4 regions of the Micromonospora palomenae genome follow, and region 1 is predicted to be linked to each of the others. Evidence: riboswitches for the same ligand, from Rfam matches in the RefSeq annotation. Region 1 holds a riboswitch; each other region holds the start of a gene.
The links. Region 1 has a riboswitch for cyclic di-AMP ahead of FHX75_RS03345 (LysM peptidoglycan-binding domain-containing protein). Riboswitches for the same ligand answer to the same signal wherever they lie in the genome.
Positions count from the first base shown of each region.

Region 1 (5,344 bases):
CCTGACCAAGAAGGGCGGCACAGTCACGACGCTGACCTGGCAGCAGGCGGTCGACGAGGCCCTGTGTTTCGGCTGGATCGACGGGCAGGCCCGTAAACGGGATCAGGAAACCTCCTGGATCCGGTTCACCCCTCGCAGGCCCCGCAGTTCCTGGTCACAACGCAACGTCGCCCACGTGGCCCGGCTCGAGGCGCAGGGGCGAATGCTGCCCCCAGGCCGCGCCGCGGTAGAAGCCGCGAAGGCGGACGGGCGGTGGGCGGCCGCCTACGCCCCGCCGTCGGAAGCCGAGGTACCGGCCGACCTCCTCGCCGCCATCGCCGCCGACCCCGCCGCCCAGGCCATGTTCGACGTACTCACCAAAACCAACCGGTTCGCCCTCATCCACCGCGTCAACGCCGTCAAACGGGCGCAGACCCGCGAGCGGAAGATCGGCGAGTTCGTTGCCATGCTGGCCCGTCACGAGACGATCTACCCGCAGAAGGCCAAGCCTCCGAACTCACACGGGTGATCGCCTGCTCGACGGTGGAACCAGTCACGGCGCCAGGAGCGCTCGGACGGATTCCCTGGTTCGGAAGGGACGCACCTCGGCCGTGCCGGGGCACGCTTTCGACCCCTCGGCGGTGAAGGCCGGCTTCTTGCCCGGCTTGATCCGGATCTACCGCCGACAGCCGGCTCGGTTCAGTCGACATGGCCGTCCGCCTTCGGCTCGAAGACGTCCGGGACGCCGTCGTGGTCCTCGTCGAGCGTCTCGATCTCGTGCACCCGCCGGTAGACCCGGGTGCGGGCGCGCAGGATCACCGTCGCCAGCAGCGCGGAGAGCAGCGACCCGGTGAGCACCGCGACCTTGACGTGGTCGTCACGCGCGCTGCCCAGGCCGAAGGCCAGCTCGCCGATCAGCAGCGACACGGTGAACCCGATCCCGCCGAGCAGCGCCAGGCCGAGCACGTCGACCCAGTTCAGCCCCTCGTCGAGGTTGGCCCGGGTGAACCGGGACACCAGCCAGGTGGCGGCCAGGATGCCCACCGGCTTGCCGACCACCAGGCCGACCACGATGCCGGCCGCGACCCGGTCGGTCAGCGCGGTGGCCAGCCCGGCCAGGCCGCCGACCGTGACACCGGCGGAGAGGAACGCGAAGATCGGCACCGCCACCCCGGCGGAGATCGGCCGGAACCGGTGCTCGAAGTGCTCGGCCAGGCCCGGCCCGGCGTCCGGCCCGCCGGCGGCCTCGCTGCGCAGCACCGGGACGGTGAAGGCGAGCAGCACGCCCGCCACCGTGGCGTGCACCCCCGAGGCGTGCACCAGCGTCCAGGTCACGGCGGCCAGCGGCAGCAGCAGCCACCAGGACCGGACCCGGCGCTGCACCAGCACGGCGAAGAGCGCGAGCGGCACCAGGGCGGCCAGCAGCGGCGGCACGGCGAGGCTGGAGGTGTAGAAGACGGCGATGATGACGATGGCGAGCAGGTCGTCGACGACCGCCAGGGTGAGCAGGAAGGTACGCAGCGCCGAGGGCAGCAGCCGTCCCACCACCGCGAGCACCGCCAGGGCGAATGCGATGTCGGTGGCCGTCGGGATTGCCCACCCCCGGGCGCCGTCGACCCCGGCGATGAGGACGAACAGCACGGCGGGTACGGCCACCCCGCCGACCGCCGCCGCCACCGGCACCGCGGCCCGGCGCGGGTCGCGCAGGTCGCCGGCGACGAACTCGCGCTTGAGTTCCAGCCCGGCGACGAAGAAGAAGATCGCCAGCAGCCCGTCGGCGGCCCAGGTGGCGAGGGTGAGATCGAGGTGCAGCGACGCCGGGCCGACGGTGAGGTCACGCAGCGCCCGGTAGCCGTCCGCCCAGGGTGAGTTCGACCAGAGCAGCGCGAGCAGCGCCCCGACGAGCAGGAGCGCCCCGCCCACGGTCTCCTTGCGCAGGATGGCGGAGATGCGGCTGGTCTCGCCCCAGGAGCGGCGGGCGAACAGGCTGGTACGGCGCCGGGGGGCGTCGGTCACGGGGTCTCCTCGTCGGCAGGGGTCGCGTCATCCATCGCCGACCAGACTTCCCGGCACACCAGGGCCAACCCTATCCCCCGCCCCCGGCCGACGGCCCGACGACCGGCGACGCGGACGCGCCGGCGGGCCGGTCCACGCGCGCCGGGTACCCCGTCGGCAGCGGCCCGAACCACGACGTCGCCGTGGACGCGGCGACGCCCGGCCGGTCGTCCGGCCGGGCGTCGTCACAGTGCCCGGGTGCTGGGGTCAGAGGCTGAGCTTCTGACCGGGGAAGATCAGCCCCGGGTCGGCGCCGACCACGCGCTTGTTGCGCTCGTACAGCGCCTGCCAGCCACCGGCCAGGTCCCGGGCGTCGGCGATCTGCGACAGGGTGTCACCCGGCCGCACCACGTACACGTCGCCGGTCCCGGCCGGCGCGCTGCGCCGCTGGCTGCGGGTGCTGTGCTGCTCCCGCGAGGACCGCTCGGTGGAGGTGGCCTTCGACGAGCCGGAGCGCCGCTGCTTCTGCGACTTCTCCGACTTCTCCGAGGGGGTGGAGTAGCTCTTGGTGGAGCCACCCTTCCGGCCGCAGGTCGGCCAGGCGCCGATGCCCTGACCGTCGAGCACCTTCTCGGCGATCGCGATCTGCTCGCCACGGCTGGCCAGGTCGGCGCGGGAGGCGTACTTCTTGCCGCCGTAGCCGGACCAGGTGCTCTGCGAGAACTGCAGGCCGCCGTAGTAGCCGTTGCCGGTGTTGATGTGCCAGTTGCCGCCGGACTCGCACTGGGCGATCGCGTCCCAGTTGACGCTGGCGGCGCTCGCCGGCGACGCCGGCGCCAGGACGGCGGCGACCCCGGTGACCGCACCGACGGCGAGCGTGCCGACGGCGATGCGGCGCGAGCTGACCCGTCGGTGACGGGCGGTGTATTCAGTTGCCATGTGGATTCCTCCACGCCGACGAGGTGAGCTGTCGGGTTCGGGCCGAGGAGCCCGGCCGCCCGTGGGCGGCTTCACCCCGAGGTGACGTGCACCGAGGAACGTGTGGGTCCCCCGCTCCATGCCCGCTGAAAAGGTCCCACCGGCCGGCGGCATGGATTAGGCGTTACCGGCCGTGGTGTCCGCGATCGCGAACACGAACGACGTTAGGAACTGTTTCGGGCGATTGCCCACCTCTTGTGAAGTTCTTCACCCGGCTGAGCGACGGCTTCGTCCTTCGAGTTGCGGGTTGGTCGGCGGTGCTCTACAAGGGCCGGTCGGGAACCTGTCAGGACTGGGCCGAAAGCCTCGCTCCGAGCGGCGGATCAGGTGCCGTCGTCTCGCCGTCTTCGCTGGTCAGGCGGCCTCGATCGGCGGCCCGCGCCGCCGGACGGTCAGCGTTGCCGCTGATTGGCGACTCATGTCTGGGCAGCCCGGCCGCCGACTCGGACGGTAGGGAGCAGAGCGCGGCCGCGGCGCCGACGGGTCGGACCCGCCGGATGCCGGGCGCCGTCGCCCTGGCCGGCACGGTCCGCCCCGGTTCGCGGCGGCCGACCATCCGCGAGAGGAAGGACGCTCCATGGACACCGTCAGCATCGACACCGACTACCTCGTCGCCACCTTGGACGAGGACGACGACCCGGAGAGCCTGGCCGGCGACGAGGTCGACTTCGACCTGGCCGCCGCGCTGGAAGAGGAGGAGTGAGATGGGCGTGCACCTGGCGCCCGCGCTGCGGGTGCTGCGCGAGGAGATAGACACCCGGTGGCCGCAGCGGGACCGCAAGTCCGACGGCTGGTTGGGCGACGCCAGTCACCAGGCGCGCCGCTCGGACCACAATCCGGACAGTGACGACCAGTCGGTCAACGCGGTGGACGTGGACGTCGACGGGATCGACCCGCTGCTGGTCGTCCGGCAGGCCGTCAGCCATCCGTCCACCCAGTACGTCATCTACGACCGGAAGATCTGGAGCCGTACCCGCAGCTTCCGGCCGGCCCGGTACACCGGGCCGAACCCGCACGACAAGCACCTGCACGTCAGCGTCAGCCACCAGCGGAGCCTGGAGGACAGCCGCCACCCGTGGGGCATCGCCACCGCCACGACGGCTCGGCTCGGCGACCGGGTGCTGCGCGCCGGCTGCCGGGGCGGCGACGTCCGGGAGTTGCAGGCCGTCGCCAACCGCCTCGGGGCCCGGCTGACGGCCGACGGGGTGTTCGGGCCGGCCGTGGCCGCCTGGGTACGGTCGTTCCAGACCGCCCGGAAGCTCACCGCCGACGGGGTGGTCGGTCCGCGTACCGTGGCGGCCCTGCGCGCGGCCGTCAAGCCGGCCCCTTCGGTGCCCAGCGGGCGACCGGCGACGCCGGTGTCCGGGGGCAGACCGGGCTCGCGGACGCTGCGGCGCGGCAGCAAGGGCGGGGACGTGGCCTTCGTACAGCGGTTCGTCGGCGCGAAGCGGTGCGGCCCCGCGAGCGGCGCCTTCGACGCGAAGACCGAGGCCGGGGTGCGCTGGTACCAGGGCATGCGGGGGCTGACCGTGGACGGGGTGGTCGGCCCGGCCACCTGGGCGGCGATGGGCGTGCGGGTCGGTTCCTGAGCAGGCGGCCCCGGCCCGGCGCTGCACCGGGCCGGGGCCGTCGTCGCGTCAGAGGGTGCGGGCCAGCCGGTCGGCGAGGACCCGGGCAAACCGGGCCGGGTCGGCCAGGTCGCCGCCCTCGGCGAGCAGCGCCATGCCGTACAGCAGCTCGGCGGTCTCGGTGAGGGCACCCTCGTCGCCGCCGCGCTCGTGCGCCGCGCGCAGGCCGGTGACCAGTGGGTGGGTCGGGTTGAGTTCGAGGATGCGCTTCACCTTCGGCACCTCCTGCCCCATCGCGCGGTACATCTTCTCCAGCGTGGGCGTGATGTCGTGCGCGTCGCCGACGATGCAGGCCGGCGAGGTGGTCAGGCGGGAGGAGAGCCGGACCTCCTTGACGTTGTCGGCCAGCGCGCCGCCGAGGAAGGCGAGCAGGGCGGCGTACTCCTTGGTCTGCCGCTCCCGTTCCGTTTCGGCCTCCTCGCGCTCCTGCTCGGTGTCCAGGTCCACCTGGCCCTTGGCGATCGAGCGCAGCGGCCGGCCGTCGAACTGCGCGACCCGCTCCACCCACACCTCGTCGACCGGGTCGGTGAGCAGCAGCACCTCGTAGCCCTTGGCGCGGAAGGCCTCCATGTGCGGCGAGTTCTCCAGCATGGCCCGGGTCTCGCCGGTGGCGTAGTAGATCTCCTCCTGGCCGTCCTTCATCCGCTCGACGTACTCGCGCAGCGTGGTGGGCTCGGTGGCGTCGTGGGTGGAGGCGACCGAGACGATGTCGAGGATCGCCTGCTGGTTGTCCGGGTCCTCCAGCAGCCCCTCCTTGACCACCC
Region 1 covers NZ_VIXA01000001.1:732,247-737,590, reverse strand. Annotated here, with positions in the region: gene FHX75_RS03355 (YdeI/OmpD-associated family protein) at 1-508, shown strand, start outside; gene nhaA (Na+/H+ antiporter NhaA) at 679-1,995, opposite strand; gene FHX75_RS03345 (LysM peptidoglycan-binding domain-containing protein) at 2,242-2,913, opposite strand; cyclic di-AMP (ydaO/yuaA leader) riboswitch at 2,912-3,086, opposite strand; gene FHX75_RS31905 (hypothetical protein) at 3,530-3,655, shown strand; gene FHX75_RS03340 (peptidoglycan-binding domain-containing protein) at 3,657-4,541, shown strand; gene htpG (molecular chaperone HtpG) at 4,590-5,344, opposite strand, start outside.

Region 2 (5,344 bases), on a different contig from region 1:
CCCCACGGGTCTTCTGGTGGATGAAGCACCCACGTGCTCTCTGCGGGTGGATAGCCGATGATCAGTGGGGCGTTCATGATGCCGCATTATGGCTGGCGGATCTCCTCGTCGGGCAGTCGAGAACGCACCAGGGATGACCGAGGCTAATGGCACGCGGCCTGGTCCTTGGCTACGGAACATCGAAGGCCCTGGCTCGGACTCGCGTCCTGGCCAGGGCCTCGATCGTGGAGCGGGTGACGGGAATCGAACCCGCACTGTCAGCTTGGGAAGCTGATGTTCTGCCATTGAACTACACCCGCAGGCGGCACCACTGTACCTGAGGCGACCGCCGCCGTGCACCCAGGTACCCCGGGCACGCCGGCACGCCCTCCGCCGTGATCGATCTTGGACGTAACGTATCCACGTGGAGCTAAAAGTTTCACAGCGGCAACATATGGTCGTTCTCAAATCTGTCGATCGGTTGTAACGTCACCCCCACGTTCTCGACCACGGCGTGACATACCCCCTGTCACGCCGCCAGAAAGAGGTGGGCCCATGGGACTCCGTCCCAACCTGCTGACCCGGCGTGCCGCCGGTGTCGCGTCGACGACCCTCGCGCTGCTGCTCAGCACCGCCGCGGTAGGCGTCGTCCCCGCTGCTTCCGCCTTCTCCGCCGCCCCGAGCGAGGTCTGCGCCGAGCCGGCCGACGTCCACTCGGACGCTCGGATCAAGAAGGGCGGGATCGCCAAGCACGAACCCAACGAGCTGACCGCCAAGCAGGTCCGCGAACGCGAGGCCGACCTGGCCGCCGCGCTGCGCGAGCGGGCGAGCTTCCGGGCCGGCGCCCAGGCCGCCGCCCCGCTGGCCAGCGTCACCATCCCGGTCGTCGTGCACGTGATCCAGCGCGACAGCACCCGCGCCGGCGGCAACATCCCGGACTCGATGATCACCTCACAGATCAGCGTGCTGAACCAGGCCTACTCGGGTGCCACCGGCGGCGCGGCCACGGCCTTCGGCTTCCAGCTGACGAAGATCAACCGGGTGACCAACCCGGCGTGGTACCCGATCGTGCAGGGCTCCTCGGCGGAGCGGTCGATGAAGACCTCCCTGCGCGAGGGCGGCAAGAACACGCTCAACGTCTACCTGGGTGAGCTGAGCGACGACCTGCTCGGCTGGGCGACCTTCCCGCAGCGGAAGCTGAACAGCATGGACGGCGTGGTCGTGCTGAGCGAGTCGCTGCCGGGCGGCACCGCCGCCAACTACAACCAGGGCGACACCGGCACCCACGAGGTCGGCCACTGGCTGAACCTCTACCACACGTTCCAGGGTGGATGCTCCGGCTCGGGTGACAGCGTCAGCGACACCCCGGCCGAGGCCTCGCCGGCGTTCCAGTGCCCGACCGGGCGGGACACCTGCGCCACGGCCGGCCTGGACCCGATCACCAACTTCATGGACTACACCTACGACTCGTGCATGTACCAGTTCACCGCTGGCCAGGCGAGCCGCATGCTGACCGCATGGAACGCGTACCGCGCGGCGTAACACCCTCAGCAGACACCGGTGCCGGCTCCGTCGTAGGACGGGGCCGGCATCGGCGTCTCGGCGGTCAGGCGGCGGGGCGGCGGGTGTCGAAACCGTGGCGGCCGCGGCGCGCCGGCCGCCGATCGGGTACGCCGGCGGCGTCGCCGCCGCGGTGGGCGGCGACCGGATCGAGCCAGACCTGGACGGCGGAGGACCCGTGGCCCTCGCCGGGCTGGCCGAGCCCACCCTGGTCGCGGCGGGTCAGCATCGCCACGTCGACGCTGAACTCGAAGAGTCGCCAGTCGACCTGCGGCGCCGCCCGGCCGAGGCGGGCCACCCGGGCGACCCGGGCCGGGTCGGTGACCGGTTGCGCGCGACCGGCGACGTACGCCTCGTCGTCGGTCTCCTCAGGCGGGAACGAGTGCAACGCGTACCGCCCGTCGCGTTCGAGGTCGCGCCGCTTGGGCGAGTCGACGACGAAGCAGAACAGCCCCTCGTCGGTGATCACGGGGCAGACCGGGTGCACCCGGGGCCCACCGTCGGCGCGGACGGTGGCCAGGTAGCCGAAGCCCGGCCCGTACTGCTGCATGAGAAGGCGGATCCCGTCGGCGAGTCGGGGCTCGTCAGCGGCGAATTCGGACCAGGAAGCCATACGGACATCCTATCGAACATGTGTACGAACGCGTAGTCCGACACGCAGGTCACCCGGTCCGCTCGATATGGTGTGCCGATGCTGCTCTCCGACCGCGACCTGGTCTCCGAGATCAAGGCGGGCACGCTCGCGCTGGAGCCCTTCGAGCCCACGCTGGTGCAGCCGTCCAGCATCGACGTGCGGCTCGACAAGCTCTTCCGGGTCTTCAACAACCACCTGTACACGCACATCGACCCGGCGATCCAGCAGGACGAGCTCACCTCGATGGTCGAGGTGCCCGAGGGTGAGCCGTTCGTGCTGCACCCCGGCGAGTTCGTGCTCGCCTCCACGCTGGAGGTCATCTCGCTGGGCGACCAGCTCGCCGGGCGCCTGGAGGGCAAGTCCAGCCTGGGTCGGCTCGGCCTGCTCACCCACTCGACCGCCGGCTTCATCGACCCGGGCTTCTCCGGTCACGTGACGCTGGAGCTGTCGAACGTGGCGAACCTGCCGATCACGCTCTGGCCCGGGATGAAGATCGGCCAGCTCTGCATCTTCCGGCTCTCGTCCCCGGCCGAGCACCCGTACGGCTCCGCCGTCTACGGGTCGCGCTACCAGGGCCAGCGCGGGCCGACCCCGAGTCGCTCCTGGCAGAACTGGCGCACCTGGCCCACCCGCTGACGCCGGGCCGGGCCCCCGGAGTCCCGGGAGCCCGGCGCGCGCTCAGCCCAGCCGGCCGTAGCTGTTGACCGGCCCGTCGTCGACCCGCTTCATCTTGACCGGCTGGCCCGCCTGGGAGGCGTGCACCACCCAGCCGCCACCGACGTACATGCCGACGTGGTGCAGGTCGGCGTAGTAGAAGACCAGGTCGCCGGGGCGCAGGTCGGCCCGGCTGACCCGGGCGGTCACCTGGCGCTGCTGGCGGGCGTTGTGCGGCAGTGAGACACCGGCCTTCGCCCACGCCGCGAGCATCAACCCGGAGCAGTCGTACGAGTTCGGGCCCTCGGCGCCCCAGACGTACGGCTTGCCGATCTGCGCGCAGGCGAACTTGACCGCCGTGCCGGCCGGGCCGCCGGGATAGCCGGCCGGGCACGGGGCCGGGCGCAGCGCACCCCCGCCACCGTTGCCGTACACCTTGAGCCGCAGTTTCTGCAGCCGGTCGATCTCGGCGTTGATCTGCTTCTTCTTCGCGGCCAGCTGGGCCTCGGTCCGGGTCAGCTGGGCGACCATCTGGTCCAGCGGCGCCTTCTCCGCGGCCAGCTTGTCCCGCAACTCCTTGACGGCCCGCACGTCGCGCTGCTGGCGCTGGGCGAACCGGTCGAGCATTTCGAGCTGGTCGACCAGTTCGCCGGGGGAACTGCTGCCGAGCAGGGCGTTGACGGCGGAGACGTTCTCCCCCTTGTACGCCTCGGCGGCGAGCCCGGTGACCTGGTTCATCGCGAGGTCGACCTGGAGTTGCAGCGGCTCGATGCGCTTGGCCAGCGCGTCGGCCTGCCGGCGCTTGGCGGCCAGGTCCTGACGGGTGGCGTTGTGCTGCTCGATGATCGGTTCGAGCCTGTTCCAGTCCTGGTCGATCTGCCGCTCGATCTCGGCGACCGAGGGGTCGGCGTGGGCCGCCGTGGCAGCGCCGGTCAGTACGACGGCGGCACCGGCGAGGGCGGCAAGGACGGTGGTGAAGCGGGACCAGCGTGGGCGCGGCGCAGCCGTCAGCCGGGCGACCTGGGTCGACCGGTACGACGGTGGCCGCGGGGCATGGTGTGCCACCGGGCTCCGGGCTCCTTCTTCCGCGACCGCCTACCGGGTTAGCTGACGGGTTCGGGCGGGAAGGGAGCGCCCTACCGCAGTGGCTGCGGATTCACCCCGGCTTACCTGGGTCCCCGGCTCGCCCGTGGGCGATTCGGCGGTGCCGGCCACTGCCGCCCGGGTTGGACGGACCTGTCGCGGCCGACGAAGGATCAGAGTAGAGACGACCGTTATCGATCCGCAACCCGCCATGCCGTGCCGGGTCCCGGATACGCGAAACCCCCGGTCGGTCGACCGGGGGTTTCGCGGCGGGCTCGGGGTCAGTTCGGTCGTCGGAAGCCGGCGACCGGCATGTAGTCGATGCTGGTGACCTGGACGGGTTTGCCGGTCCGTGGCGCGTGCACCATCAGCCCGCTGCCCAGGTAGAGACCCACGTGGTGCAGGTCGCTGTAGAAGAAGACCAGGTCGCCGGGGCGCGCCTCGGAGCGCGGGATGGCCTTGCCCTCGTTCCACTGGGCGCCGGTGTGGTGGGTCAGGTAGATGCCGGCGGCCTTGTAGGCGTACTGGGTGAGGCCGGAGCAGTCGAACGAGTTCGGCCCGTCGGCACCCCAGACGTACGGGTCACCGACCTGCTGGCAGGCCACCCGGATGGCGGTCTGCGCGGCGGAACTCACCACGCCCTTGACGGTCGGGCAGCCGGCCACCTTGACGACGGTCTTCGGCATCGACGCCTGGAGCCGCTTGATCTCGGAGTTGATCTGCGCCTTCTTGGCGGCCAGCTCCTTCTCCTGCTTGACCTCCGCGGCGATCAGCGCGTCGAGCTTCTGCTTCTCGCCGTCGTACTTCTGCCGGGCGTTGATGACGACCTGGAGCTCCTTGCGCTCCTGCGCGGCGAGGCGGTCGAGGATGGTCAGCTGCTCGGTCAGGGTGCCCGGCTTGGCGCTGACCAGCAGCGCGCCGATGTCCTGCGAGGGGCCCGTCATGTAGTACCGGGAGGCGAGGTCGCCCACCCGGTTCATCGCCAGCTCGGTCTGCAGGGCCAGCGGCTGGATCTTTTTCTCCAGCTCCGCCGACTTCTTGCGGTTGACCTTGAGGTGCGCGCGGACCTTGTTGTACTGCTCGATGGTCGGCTCGAGCTGTTCCCACTGCTTGTCGATCGCCGCCTCGATCTCCTCCGGCGTGGGCGCTGCGTGCGCCGGCACGGCGAACATCCCGGCGCCGACGACCACGGCGGCGACCAGGGTGAGCAGGCGGCGGGCGATCCGGCGCAGGCCGGTGGGGTGAGTGGGCGGACGACCCTGGGCGTGACGATGAGGGGGCATGGTTGCCACCGGCACCGACTCCTTAGCGACCGACCGCCGGGCGCCTCGCTGAGGGGAAGACGGAGGCAGACGACCCACAGCGGTCGGTGCCCCACATTAGGGAACCGTCCGTACGAATTCAAGGTGGCTCATTACAGCATCACGCCTGTGC
Region 2 covers NZ_VIXA01000002.1:1,086,927-1,092,270, forward strand. Annotated here, with positions in the region: gene FHX75_RS16175 (DUF6228 family protein) at 1-77, opposite strand, end outside; tRNA gene FHX75_RS16180 (tRNA-Gly) at 226-299, opposite strand; gene FHX75_RS16185 (zinc metalloprotease) at 535-1,521, shown strand; gene FHX75_RS16190 (pyridoxamine 5'-phosphate oxidase family protein) at 1,586-2,152, opposite strand; gene dcd (dCTP deaminase) at 2,231-2,809, shown strand; gene FHX75_RS16200 (C40 family peptidase) at 2,852-3,892, opposite strand; cyclic di-AMP (ydaO/yuaA leader) riboswitch at 3,905-4,041, opposite strand; gene FHX75_RS16205 (C40 family peptidase) at 4,192-5,208, opposite strand.
Region 2: it holds a riboswitch for cyclic di-AMP, as region 1 does, so the genes downstream of both, FHX75_RS16200 (C40 family peptidase) here and FHX75_RS03345 (LysM peptidoglycan-binding domain-containing protein) in region 1, are expected to answer to the same signal.

Region 3 (5,344 bases), on a different contig from region 1:
CGGTCTTGTCGAAGAGCACCACGTCCACGGTGCGCATCCGTTCCAGCGCGAGCCGGTCGCGGACCAGCACGCCGGAGCGGGCGGCCAGCGCGGTGGAGAGCGCGATCACCAGCGGGATGGCCAGGCCGAGCGCGTGCGGGCAGGCGATCACCAGCACCGTGACGGTCCGCACCACGGCCTGGTCCCGCTCGCCCAGCGCGGTCCACCCCACGACGGTTAGCACGGCGGTACCCGTGGCGACGTAGAAGAGCCAGGCGGCGAAGCGGTCCGCCAGCGCCTGCGCCCGCCCGCCGGACTGCTGCGCCTGTGCCACGAGGCGCTGGATGCCGGCGAGGGTGGTCTGGTCGCCGACGGCCTCCACCCGGACCCGGATCGCCGAGTCGGTGGCGACGGTGCCGGCCACCACCCGGTCCCCGACCGCGCGGGAGACCGGGCGGGACTCGCCGGTGACCATCGACTCGTCCAGCTCGGCGGCCCCGTCGACGATCCGCCCGTCGGCCGGCACCCGGCCACCGGGGCGGACCAGCACCACGTCGGCCACCCGCAGCCCGCTCACCGGCACCCGTTCGGTGCCGCCCTGCGGCCCGACCCGCTCGGCGTCGTCGGGGAGCAGCGCGGCCAGCGCCGCGAGCGCGCCCCGCGCCTGCCCGACGGCCTTCATCTCCTGCCAGTGCCCGAGCAGCATGATGGTGACCAGGGCGGCCAGCTCCCACCAGAAGTCCAGCTCGAAGGCGCCGAGGCTGGTGGCGAGCGAGGCGGCGTACGCGACGCTGATCGCCATCCCGATCAGCAGCATCATCCCCGGGGCCCGGTCGCGCACCTCGCGCACCGCGCCGACGAGGAACGGCCAGCCGCCCCACCAGAAGACCACCGAGCCGAGCACCGGCCCGACCAGGGACCGGCCGGGGAACTCCAGCGAGTAGCCGAACCACTCCATCACCATGTGGCTGGTGGCGACCACGGGCAGGGTCAGCGCCAGGCAGAGCCAGAACCGGCGGCGGAACATCTCCGGGTCGTGCCCGGCGTGCCGGTCGTGCCCCCGGTGCCGGTCCGACCCCGGGTGCCGGGCCGGGCCGGCCTGCTGGTCCATGCCCTCACGATGCCCGGTGAACGCGCTGCCGATGGCACGAACCGGGCGGACCCGCACCGAACCTGGCTACGATTCTCCGGCCATGACTCGCCATCCGCCGCTGCTGCCGCCGACCCGCGTACCGCGCCGGGCTCGGCTGCCGTGGGCGGCCGCCCGGGCGGGTCGCCACACCGGGCGACAGCACCGTCCGGTCGCCCTGGGTGACCCCGCCGGCACCCAGGGCCCACACCGGGGTACGCGGCCCGCCACGCGCGTTCCGCGGCTGAACCGACCGGCCGGCTGACACGTACTCCGCCCTGGATCGTTGGGAGACTCGCAATGGGCGCCGACCACACCCGTCCCGCTCCGTCCGCCCCACCGGGGGTGCGACGGATCCTCGTCGCGACGGTGGTCCCGCTGTTCGTCGTCACGGTGATCGCCGCCCTGGTGCTGTGGCCGCGCGACTCGCGGCAGGCCGACGGCGGCGCCGAGCCGGCGCGCCACCACGGCACGGTGACCCGGGTGGTGACCGAACCCTGCCCACCGACGCCGGAGGCGCCCGGCGCCGTCGAGGGCCCGTGCGGGACCGTGACGGTCCGGGTCGAGCAGGGCCCGGACAACGGGCAGCAGGTGGAGACGCCGGTGCCCGCCGGCCCGGGCGCACCCGCCGTGGCGGTGGGCGACGAGGTGGTGCTGGTCCAGCTCGCCGACCCGGCCGACCCCACCGCCACCAGCTACCAGATCGCCGAACACCAGCGGGGCAAGCCGCTGGTGTGGCTGGTGGCGCTCTTCGCGGCGGCGATCGTGGCGTTCGGCCGGCTGCGCGGGCTGGCCGCGCTTGCCGGGCTGGGCGCCAGCTTCGCCATCCTGCTGACCTTCGTCGTGCCCGGCATCGCGGCGGGCGGCTCGCCACTTCTGATCGCGATCACCGGCTCGGCGCTGATCATGTTCGTGGTGCTGTACCTGACCCACGGGATCACCGCGCAGACCTCGGTGGCGGTCCTCGGCACGCTCGGCAGCCTGGTGCTGACCGGGCTGCTCGGCAGCCTGGCCACCGCCGCCACCCACCTGACCGGGTTCGGCAGCGAGGAGGCCACCACGCTGTCGATGTACCAGCGCGACGTCGACCTGCACGGGCTGCTGCTGGCCGGCATCATCATCGGCTCGCTCGGCGTGCTCGACGACGTCACCGTCACCCAGGCCGCCACCGTCACCGAGCTGGCGCACGCCAACCCCGGACTGTCCCGGACCCAGCTCTACCGGGCCGCCACCCGGGTCGGCCGGGCGCACATCGCCTCCACGGTGAACACCATCGTGCTCGCGTACGCGGGCGCGTCGCTGCCGCTGCTGCTCCTGCTCACCGCCGACAGCCGGCCGGTGAGCCAGATCCTCACCAGCGAGTTCCTGGCCCAGGAGATCGTCCGCAGCGCGGTGGCGACGCTCGGCCTGATCGCCGCCGTACCGCTGACCACCGCTCTGGCCGCGCTGGTCGCCACCGCCGGTCGTGGCCCGGCCGACGATCCGGCCCGGGACACCGGACCGGCACCCACGCCCCGCCCCTCCGCCGACCGGGACGCGGCGCTCGAGGCGCTGAGCGCGTCGCGTCCCGGCGGACCGTCCACCCCGGCCCCCGCACGGTGGCCCGACCCGGAAAGGAGCACGGACACCGCATGGTGAGACTCCGCTGCGTGACCGACGCCGACGCGGAACCTGACGAACGCGTCACTCGTCACGCTTCGCTACGACGAAATAACGCATTTAGTCGGGTTCTGGACGTAGATCCCCGGTACGACTCTCGGGTAACCTCGCTGCCGGTCACCGCCGAAGGCGCGCAGCGGCGCCTGCGGTGCCGCCGCCCAATCGCCGCGAGGCGAGCCGGGGAACCAGGTACATGGGGTGAATCCGCGCGAGCGGTAGGGGCCACTTCCGTCCCGAACCCGTCAGCTAACCCGGTCGGCGGTCGACGGAAGGGAACACTGTGACGGCACCCCTGCGCCGCTGGTTGACTCCGGTGGTGGCCGTGTTCGCCGCGCTGGCCATCCTCGGCGGGCCGACAGCCGCGATCGCCGCGCCCTCGACCCCCACCCCCTCCGGGCACGAGGAGGACGACGAGCCCAAGCTGCTCACCGACGTCATCGAGCTGCGCAACCGCGAGTACTCGAAGGCGAAGACGCAGCTGGAGAAGTCCAAGAAGCGCCAGCAGCAGCTCGCGCTGGAGGTGCGGCGCGCGCAGGACGAGCTGGCGGCGTTGCAGCCGACGGTCTCGCAGATCGCGGCGCAGTCGTACCGGACCGGCCGGATCGGCGCGGTGGCGATGCTGCTGGAGAGCGACGCCCCGGACTCGTTCGTCAGGCGCGCCGCCGCCCTGGACGAGCTGAACATGGTCAACGCGCAGAAGCTAGCCAAGGTCACCGCCGCCAAGAACCGCGCGGAGCAGGCCAAGCTGGCGCTGGACGCCGAGGTGCGCGAGCAGCAGAAGCTCACCAACGACATGGCCCGGGAGAGCCGGGAGGCCGAGAAGGCCCTCCAGCTGGTCGGTGGCCGGGGCTTCACCGGCGGCCTGGTCGACGCGACCTCGCCGGTCGCCCGGATCGGCCCCGGCCGGACTGCCGACGGCGGCTGGCGTCCGGAGTCACGCACCGAGAACGACCCGACCACCTCCGGCACCATCACGCCGCGCACCCTGCACGCGTACAAGGAGGTCCGGCGGGCCGGCTTCACCCGGTTCGCGGGCTGCTACCGGCCCGGCGGGCCGTGGGAGCACCCGAAGGGCAAGGCCTGCGACTGGTCGTTGCAGCGGAGCGGCTTCGCGCCCTGGCACAACAACGACACCCGGATGTACGGCAACAACCTCGCCGCGTTCCTGATCCGCAACGCCGACCGGCTCGGCATCTACTACGTGATCTGGAACCGGCAGATCTGGTTCCCGGCGACCGGGTGGAAGTCGTACAGCGGACCGTCGAACCACACCGACCACGTGCACATGTCGATGCTTTAGCGCGCGACGCGTACCGAACGAGGGCCGTCCCCGGTGGGGGCGGCCCTCGTCGCGTGCGGGGGGGCTCAGCCGGCGACGGCGGTCGCCCGATCGCCGGCCTGAGCCGGCACGACGCTCGGCACCGCGGCCACCGTCCGCACCTCACCGGCGGCCAGTCGGTACGACATGCCGACCACCGCGCACCGCCCCTCGGCGACCGCGGCGGCCAGTACGGCGGAGTTGCCCAGCAGCGCCTCGACGGTGTGCGCGATGTGGATGTCGACGATCCCGTCGACGTCGTCGACACCCTGCTCGGCGGCCCGCCGGAGGCTGGGCGCCACCGCGTCCACCACCGCCCGCAGGTGCCCGGCCGGCGGCGTGCCGGTCCGCGCGGCGTCCCGGGCGGCCTGCACCGCCCCGCAGGAGTCGTGGCCGAGCACCACCACCAGCGGGGTGTTCAGGACGCTCACCGCGTACTCGACGCTGCCGAGCACCTCGGGGCCGGCGGTGTGCCCGGCGGTACGCACCACGAAGAGGTCACCCAGGCCCCGGTCGAAGATGATCTCGGCGGCGAGGCGGGAGTCGGAGCAGCCGACGATCACCGCGAACGGGTGCTGGCCGTCGGCGACCGCCGCCCGGTGCAGCGAGTCCTGGTTGGGGTGGCGCTGCGCGCCCGTCACGAAACGCCGGTTGCCGGCGTGCAGCTCGGCGAGCGCCTGCGTCGGATCGGTCAGGGTCATTGCCTCACCTCGGTCCCTCACGAGATCGGCCTGGTCACACCCGGCCGGCGACGGAGGCGGCCTCGCCGCCCACCGTCACACGCAGCAGAAGATACGTCAAGGTATACGTGATACGGATTTCATACTTTGCCCCGGCGTCGATGTGATGTTTCGCCTGGCGTCCGGCGGGCCGACCGCCGGGGTGGGTCCGGGGGAGCCAGGGCGGAAAAGCCGAGGGACTGGCCATACCATGACGGGCATGGCGACGACTGCGCAGAACGGGAGCACCCGGAACTGGACGTTCCTCACCAACCACGCGCACGTGCTGCTCGCCATCGCCCGCAACCCCACCGCCCGGCTGCGGGACGTCGCCGACGAGGTCGGCGTGACCGAGCGCGCCGCGCAGGCGATCGTCGCCGACCTGGAGGCCGGCGGCTACCTCCACCGCACCCGGGTGGGCCGGCGCAACGAGTACACGGTCAACCCGCGCGGCCACTTCCGGCACCCGGCCGAGTCCGACCGTCAGGTGGGTGACCTGCTCGCCCTCTTCACCAGCGAGCGCGCCGAGTCCACCTCCTG
Region 3 covers NZ_VIXA01000002.1:564,993-570,336, forward strand. Annotated here, with positions in the region: gene FHX75_RS13630 (heavy metal translocating P-type ATPase) at 1-1,090, opposite strand, end outside; gene FHX75_RS13635 (YibE/F family protein) at 1,409-2,746, shown strand; cyclic di-AMP (ydaO/yuaA leader) riboswitch at 2,913-3,043, shown strand; gene FHX75_RS13640 (coiled-coil domain-containing protein) at 3,048-4,067, shown strand; gene FHX75_RS13645 (carbonic anhydrase) at 4,133-4,786, opposite strand; gene FHX75_RS13650 (helix-turn-helix transcriptional regulator) at 5,016-5,344, shown strand, end outside.
Region 3: it holds a riboswitch for cyclic di-AMP, as region 1 does, so the genes downstream of both, FHX75_RS13640 (coiled-coil domain-containing protein) here and FHX75_RS03345 (LysM peptidoglycan-binding domain-containing protein) in region 1, are expected to answer to the same signal.

Region 4 (5,344 bases), on a different contig from region 1:
GCTGGGCCGGCGCCGGCGGCACCGCTTCGCGCTGACCACGAACTACCGCAACTCGGCGGAGATCTTCGCGGTGGCGGCGGCGGAGATCCGCCGGCTCTACCCGGACCTGGAGCTACCGACGGCGGTCCGCTCCACCGGCGTGGAGCCGATCGCGCTGACCGTCGCCGCCGACCGGCTGCCGGCGGCGACCGTGCAGGCCGTGGACGCGCTGCTCACCGAGGTGGAGGGCACGGTCGGCGTGATCACGCCGGTGCCGCGCCGCGACGAGGTGGCCGGCTGGCTGGGCGGCCGCGGCGGCTCCCGGCTCCAGGTGGTGACCAGCCTCCAGGCCAAGGGCATGGAGTACGACGGCGTCGTGCTCATCGCCCCGAGCGAGATCCGGGCCGACCCCGGCTCGGGCGTGCGCACCCTCTACGTCGCCCTCTCCCGCGCCACCCAGCGCCTCACCACCATCGACCCCACCCCCTGACCCCCGCCCCGGGGTCGGGCACTTCCGGAGAAGGAGTGGCTGTTCCGGGCGCGGAGGCCGCTCGTTCTCTGAAGGTGGGGGATGCGTGCGGGGTCAGTTGCATACATAGCGATGTGAGCATAGATTGGGTTCGGGCCGCCGGGGCGACGGAGGGTGTGGGCGTGGGCGCAGGTCATGACCACCACGGGTCGGTCGCGAACGCGGCGCACCGCCACCGCGGGCGGCTCTGGGCGGCCTTCGCGCTGCTCGCCGCGCTGATGGTGGTCGAGGCCGTCGCCGCGTTCGGCACCGGCTCGCTGGCCCTGCTCTCCGACGCCGGGCACATGTTCACCGACGTGCTCGGCATCGGCATGGCGCTGGCCGCCATCACCGCCACCCGGCACGGCGACCGGGACCCGCAGCGCACCTTCGGGCTCTACCGGCTGGAGGTGCTGGCCGCGCTCGCCAACGCCGTCCTGCTCAGCGGGGTGGCGATCTACGTGCTGATCGAGGCGGTCCGCCGGTTCGGCGACCCGCCGGAGGTGCGGACCGGGCCGATGCTGGCGGTGGCGGTGCTCGGCCTGCTGGCCAACCTCGTCGCGTTCGCGCTGCTGCGCGAGGGGGCGCAGGAGAGCATCAATCTGCGCGGGGCGTACCTGGAGGTGCTCGGCGACCTGCTCGGCTCGCTGGGCGTGATCGGGGCCGCGCTGCTCATCGCCGGCACCGGCTGGTGGTGGGCCGACCCGGCGGTGGCGGTCGCGATCGGCCTGTTCATCCTCCCCCGCACCTGGCGACTCGGCCGGGCGGCGGTGCGCATCCTGGTCCAGGCCGCCCCGGAGCATCTGCAGGTGACCGCCGTGCACGACCGGCTGACCGCCGTCCCCGGCGTCGCCGAGGTGCACGACCTGCACGTCTGGACGCTCACCTCCGGCATGGAGGTCGCCTCCGCCCACCTCACCATGGTCCCCGGCGCCGAGGTCGGCACGGTGCTGGCCGCCGCCCGCACCGCCCTGCACGAGGACTTCCACATCGAGCACGCCACCCTCCAGATCGAGCCGGGGGCCGCACCCGGCGCCTGCGGGCAGGTCGAGTGGTGACGAAATCGGACACCTATTGTCCCGTTGTGTCACCTACACCAGGATTCACTCCAGTACCCTCAGTCACGAAACGGGCGGGTGTCACACCCGTACCGGTAGGCTCGGTCCCGGCCTCCGCCAGGCGGCACCCTCCGGTGCCGGCGGTGGCCGCCGCCTAATCGCCTGCCAGGGCGAGCCGGGGAACCATGTTCGTGGGGTGCATCCGCGTCAGCGGTAGGGATCTTCCGTCCCGAACCCGTCAGCTAACCCGGTCGGCGGCTGACGGAAGGACATGTGCATGCACGTACGACGTACCACCGCACGGCTGGCGGCCGCGGTCGTCGCGACGCTCGCCCTCGGGGTGTCGTCCGCGCCGGTCCCGGCGACCGCCGCTCCCCCCGCCACCCGGCTCGCCGCCCCCGGCGACCCCGAGGGCGGCACCCCCGCGCTGCGCGCCCAGCTCGACGCGGCCAGCAAGGGCTGGATCGACGCCAAGGCCGCGCTGGAACGCTCCACCAAGCGGCAGCAGGAGCTCGGCAACCAGCTCAAGACCATCGAGTCGGAGCTGACCGTCCGGCAGGGCAAGGTCGGCGAGATCGCCGGCGTGGCGTACCGGACCGGGCGGCTCGGGCCGGTGTCGGCGCTGCTGAACAGCTCCAGCCCTGAAGGCTTCCTGGACCGGGCGGCGGCGCTGGAGACGGTCGCCTCCAACGAGGACCGGGAGCTGCGCAGCCTGATCCAGACCCGCGACGACGCCACCCGCACCCGGGCCGCGCTCGACAAGGAGATCGTCGAGGAGCGCAAGCAGGTCGCGGTGATGGCCAAGCGCAAGGAGCAGGCCGAACGGGCCCTGGCGGTGGCCGCCGCCGACAAGCCCGCCGTCAGCACCGGGGGCGGCTCCAACGCCGGCACCTCCACCGCCAACGCCCGGCCGGCGCCGCGCAACCCCGACGGGTCCTGGCCCTCGGAGTCGTGCAGCGTCAACGACCCGACCCCGGCCAACGGCTGCATCACCCCGCGCATGCTCAACGCGCTCAAGCAGAGCCAGGCGGCCGGCTTCACCCGGTACGTCTCCTGCTACCGCCCCAGCGGGTCGGGCGAGCACCCCAAGGGCCGGGCCTGCGACTTCGCCGCGCAGAAGAGCGGCTTCGGCGGGGACGCGACCGGCGGCGACCGGACGTACGGCAACAACCTGGCCGCGTACCACGTCCGCAACGCCGACCGGCTCGGGGTGCTGTACGTGATCTGGTACCGGCAGATCTGGCTGCCCAGCAGCGGGTGGAAGTCGTACAGCGGGGCCGGCGGGGACCCGTCCAGCGACCACACCAACCACGTGCACCTGTCGGTCTACTGACCGACCCGCGGCGGGGCCCGTCCGAGGCGGACGGGCCCCGTCGTACGCGCGCCGACGTACCCGGGATGTCGTCGACCGGCCCACGACGCAGCCCGACGGCCGGGCGAGCATCGAGGCATGACCCGACTCTCCCCCGACGGCCGCAAGACCCTGCTCACCCTGCACCTGGTGACCGCGCTGGGCTGGCTCGGCGCGGACCTCGTGCTGCTCACCCTCGGCATCGCCGGGCTGCGCGGCGCCGACCCGGGGGTGGTCTACCCGGCGGCGGCGCTGGTGGCGACCTGGCTCTTCGCGCCGCTGAGCGTGCTGGTCTGGGTGATCGGCGTGACCAGCGCACTGCTGACCCCCTGGGGGCTGCTGCGCTGGCGCTGGGTGGTGGTCAAGCTGGTGCTCACCACGGTGATGATCGGCCTGGTGCTGTTCGCGCTGACGCCGAACCTGCGCGCCGCCGCCGGGCCGGACGCCACCGCACACCAGCGCCTCGACGTGGTGGTCGCCCCGGCGGTCTCCACCGGCCTGCTGGTCACCATGACCGTGATCTCCACCTGGAAGCCGTGGGGCCGCAACCGCCGGACCGTCCCCCCGCCCCGCCGGGCGGCGGCGCCCGCCGGCCGCCGCTGAGTGGACCCGGGCGTCAGTTCGGGACCGGGCCGCCGCCGGCCTTCCGGTCCAGCACCGCGCCGAGTCGGCTGGCCAGGCCCAGGTGCGCGGCGCGGGCCTGGCGGAACGCGTACCCGAACAGCGGTGCCGGCGCGGAGAGGGTGATCTCCACGTCGATCCGCAGCACGTCGCCCTCCTCCTGGAGCCGGGTGTGGTTGCGCACCGTCGTGCCGGGCTGCTGCCGGGCCACCGTGACGATCTCGTCGTCGGTGACCACCAGGACGTCGGCCTGGTAGGTGACCGGGAACCGCAGCGGCCCCAGCTCCAGCCGGTCGGTGATGGCGTAGCTGGCCCGCGCGCCCGGACGGGTGGGCAGCCGGCGCACCCGGACGATCAGCGGATGCAGCTCCCCCTGCCGGGCCGGATCGCTCAACAGCGCCACCGCGTCCGCCCGTGAGCAGCGCGCCTGCACCGTGTAGCTGAACGACTCCCGCCGGACCACTCCACCCTCCACCCCTCGTCGGTCGCCCGATCGTCCCGTACGACGGCCGGGCTGGCAATCGCAGGCGGCATGACGGTGCCCCGGCGGGGAATCCGGCCGGCGACGGCCACGGGAGGCGGGGCATGGACGGGTACGACGGTGGTGGTCAGTCGGCCGCAGGAGCGGACCACCCCGGACGAGCTGGCCGACCGGGCGGTGGACCGGTGACGCTGCGGGTGCTGGTCACCAACGACGACGGGATCGCCGCGCCGGGCATCCTGGCGCTGGCCCGAGCGGCGGCCGACCGCGGCCTGGACGTGGTGGTGGCCGCCCCGCTGGAGGAGGCGAGCGGCACGAGCGCCTCGATGACAGCGGTGGAGCGCGAGGGGCACGTGGTGGTCCGCGACCATCCGCTGCCGGAGCTGCCCGGGGTGCCCGCGTACGGGGTCGGCGGCTCGCCCGGCTTCATCGCGCTGATCGCCGTGCACGGGGCCTTCGGGCCACCGCCGACGGTGGTGCTCTCCGGGATCAACCGGGGCGCCAACGCCGGCCGGGCGGTGCTGCACTCCGGCACGGTGGGCGCGGCCTTCACCGCCGCCGCCAACGGCTGCCGCGCCATGGCCGTCTCGCTGGACGTGCTCTCCGTCGGCGAGGCCACCGCCGTCAGCGGCGGCGCCGCGGTCTCCGCCGCCGCCCGGGTACGCGACGCGGAGCGGCACTGGGACACCGCCGCCCGGGTGGCGCTGGACCTGCTGCCCCGGTTGACCGCCGGGCCGGTGGAGAGCGTGCTGAACGTCAACGCCCCGGACCTGCCGCACGGGCGGCTGCGCGGCGTGCGCCGGGCCACCCTGGCCAGCTTCGGCCAGGTGCAGATGACGGTGGCCGAGTCCGGGCACGGCTTCGTGCGGACCTCGCTGGAGGAGCCGGGGCAGGCCGTGCAGCCCGGCACCGACCTGGCCCTGCTGGCCGCCGGGTACGCCTCCGTCACCGCCGTCCGGGCGGTCACCGAGGTCGCCGACGTGGACCTCTCCGGCCTGGGCGGCGACTGACCGCCGGTTTGATCCACTCCGTTCCGGCGACGTGGCGGGGTCCGCGGGCGCGGGTCACCGCCACATCGGCGACCTGGAGTGGATCACCAGCGGCCGACGTCAGGCGCCGGGGAGGACCTCGGGGGTCGGGGCCGCGGCGCCGGCGAAGTAGGGCTCCGGCGCGCCGAAGAGGCCGAGCAGGCCGGTGACCCAGAGCTGCCGGTGAACGAACCGGCTGGGCTCGGTGACCACCAGCTTGACGCCGCTGACCTCGGCCGTCTGGAACCCGGCGACCATCGCGCTGATGCCGACGGAGTCGATGAAGGTGACGAGTCGCATGTTCAGCTCGATCCGGGA
Region 4 covers NZ_VIXA01000003.1:732,666-738,009, reverse strand. Annotated here, with positions in the region: gene FHX75_RS24355 (HelD family protein) at 1-469, shown strand, start outside; gene FHX75_RS24350 (cation diffusion facilitator family transporter) at 631-1,545, shown strand; cyclic di-AMP (ydaO/yuaA leader) riboswitch at 1,687-1,818, shown strand; gene FHX75_RS24345 (coiled-coil domain-containing protein) at 1,823-2,878, shown strand; gene FHX75_RS24340 (hypothetical protein) at 2,996-3,499, shown strand; gene FHX75_RS24335 (SRPBCC family protein) at 3,513-3,992, opposite strand; gene FHX75_RS30960 (hypothetical protein) at 4,050-4,187, shown strand; gene surE (5'/3'-nucleotidase SurE) at 4,184-5,008, shown strand; gene FHX75_RS24325 (STAS domain-containing protein) at 5,108-5,344, opposite strand, start outside.
Region 4: it holds a riboswitch for cyclic di-AMP, as region 1 does, so the genes downstream of both, FHX75_RS24345 (coiled-coil domain-containing protein) here and FHX75_RS03345 (LysM peptidoglycan-binding domain-containing protein) in region 1, are expected to answer to the same signal.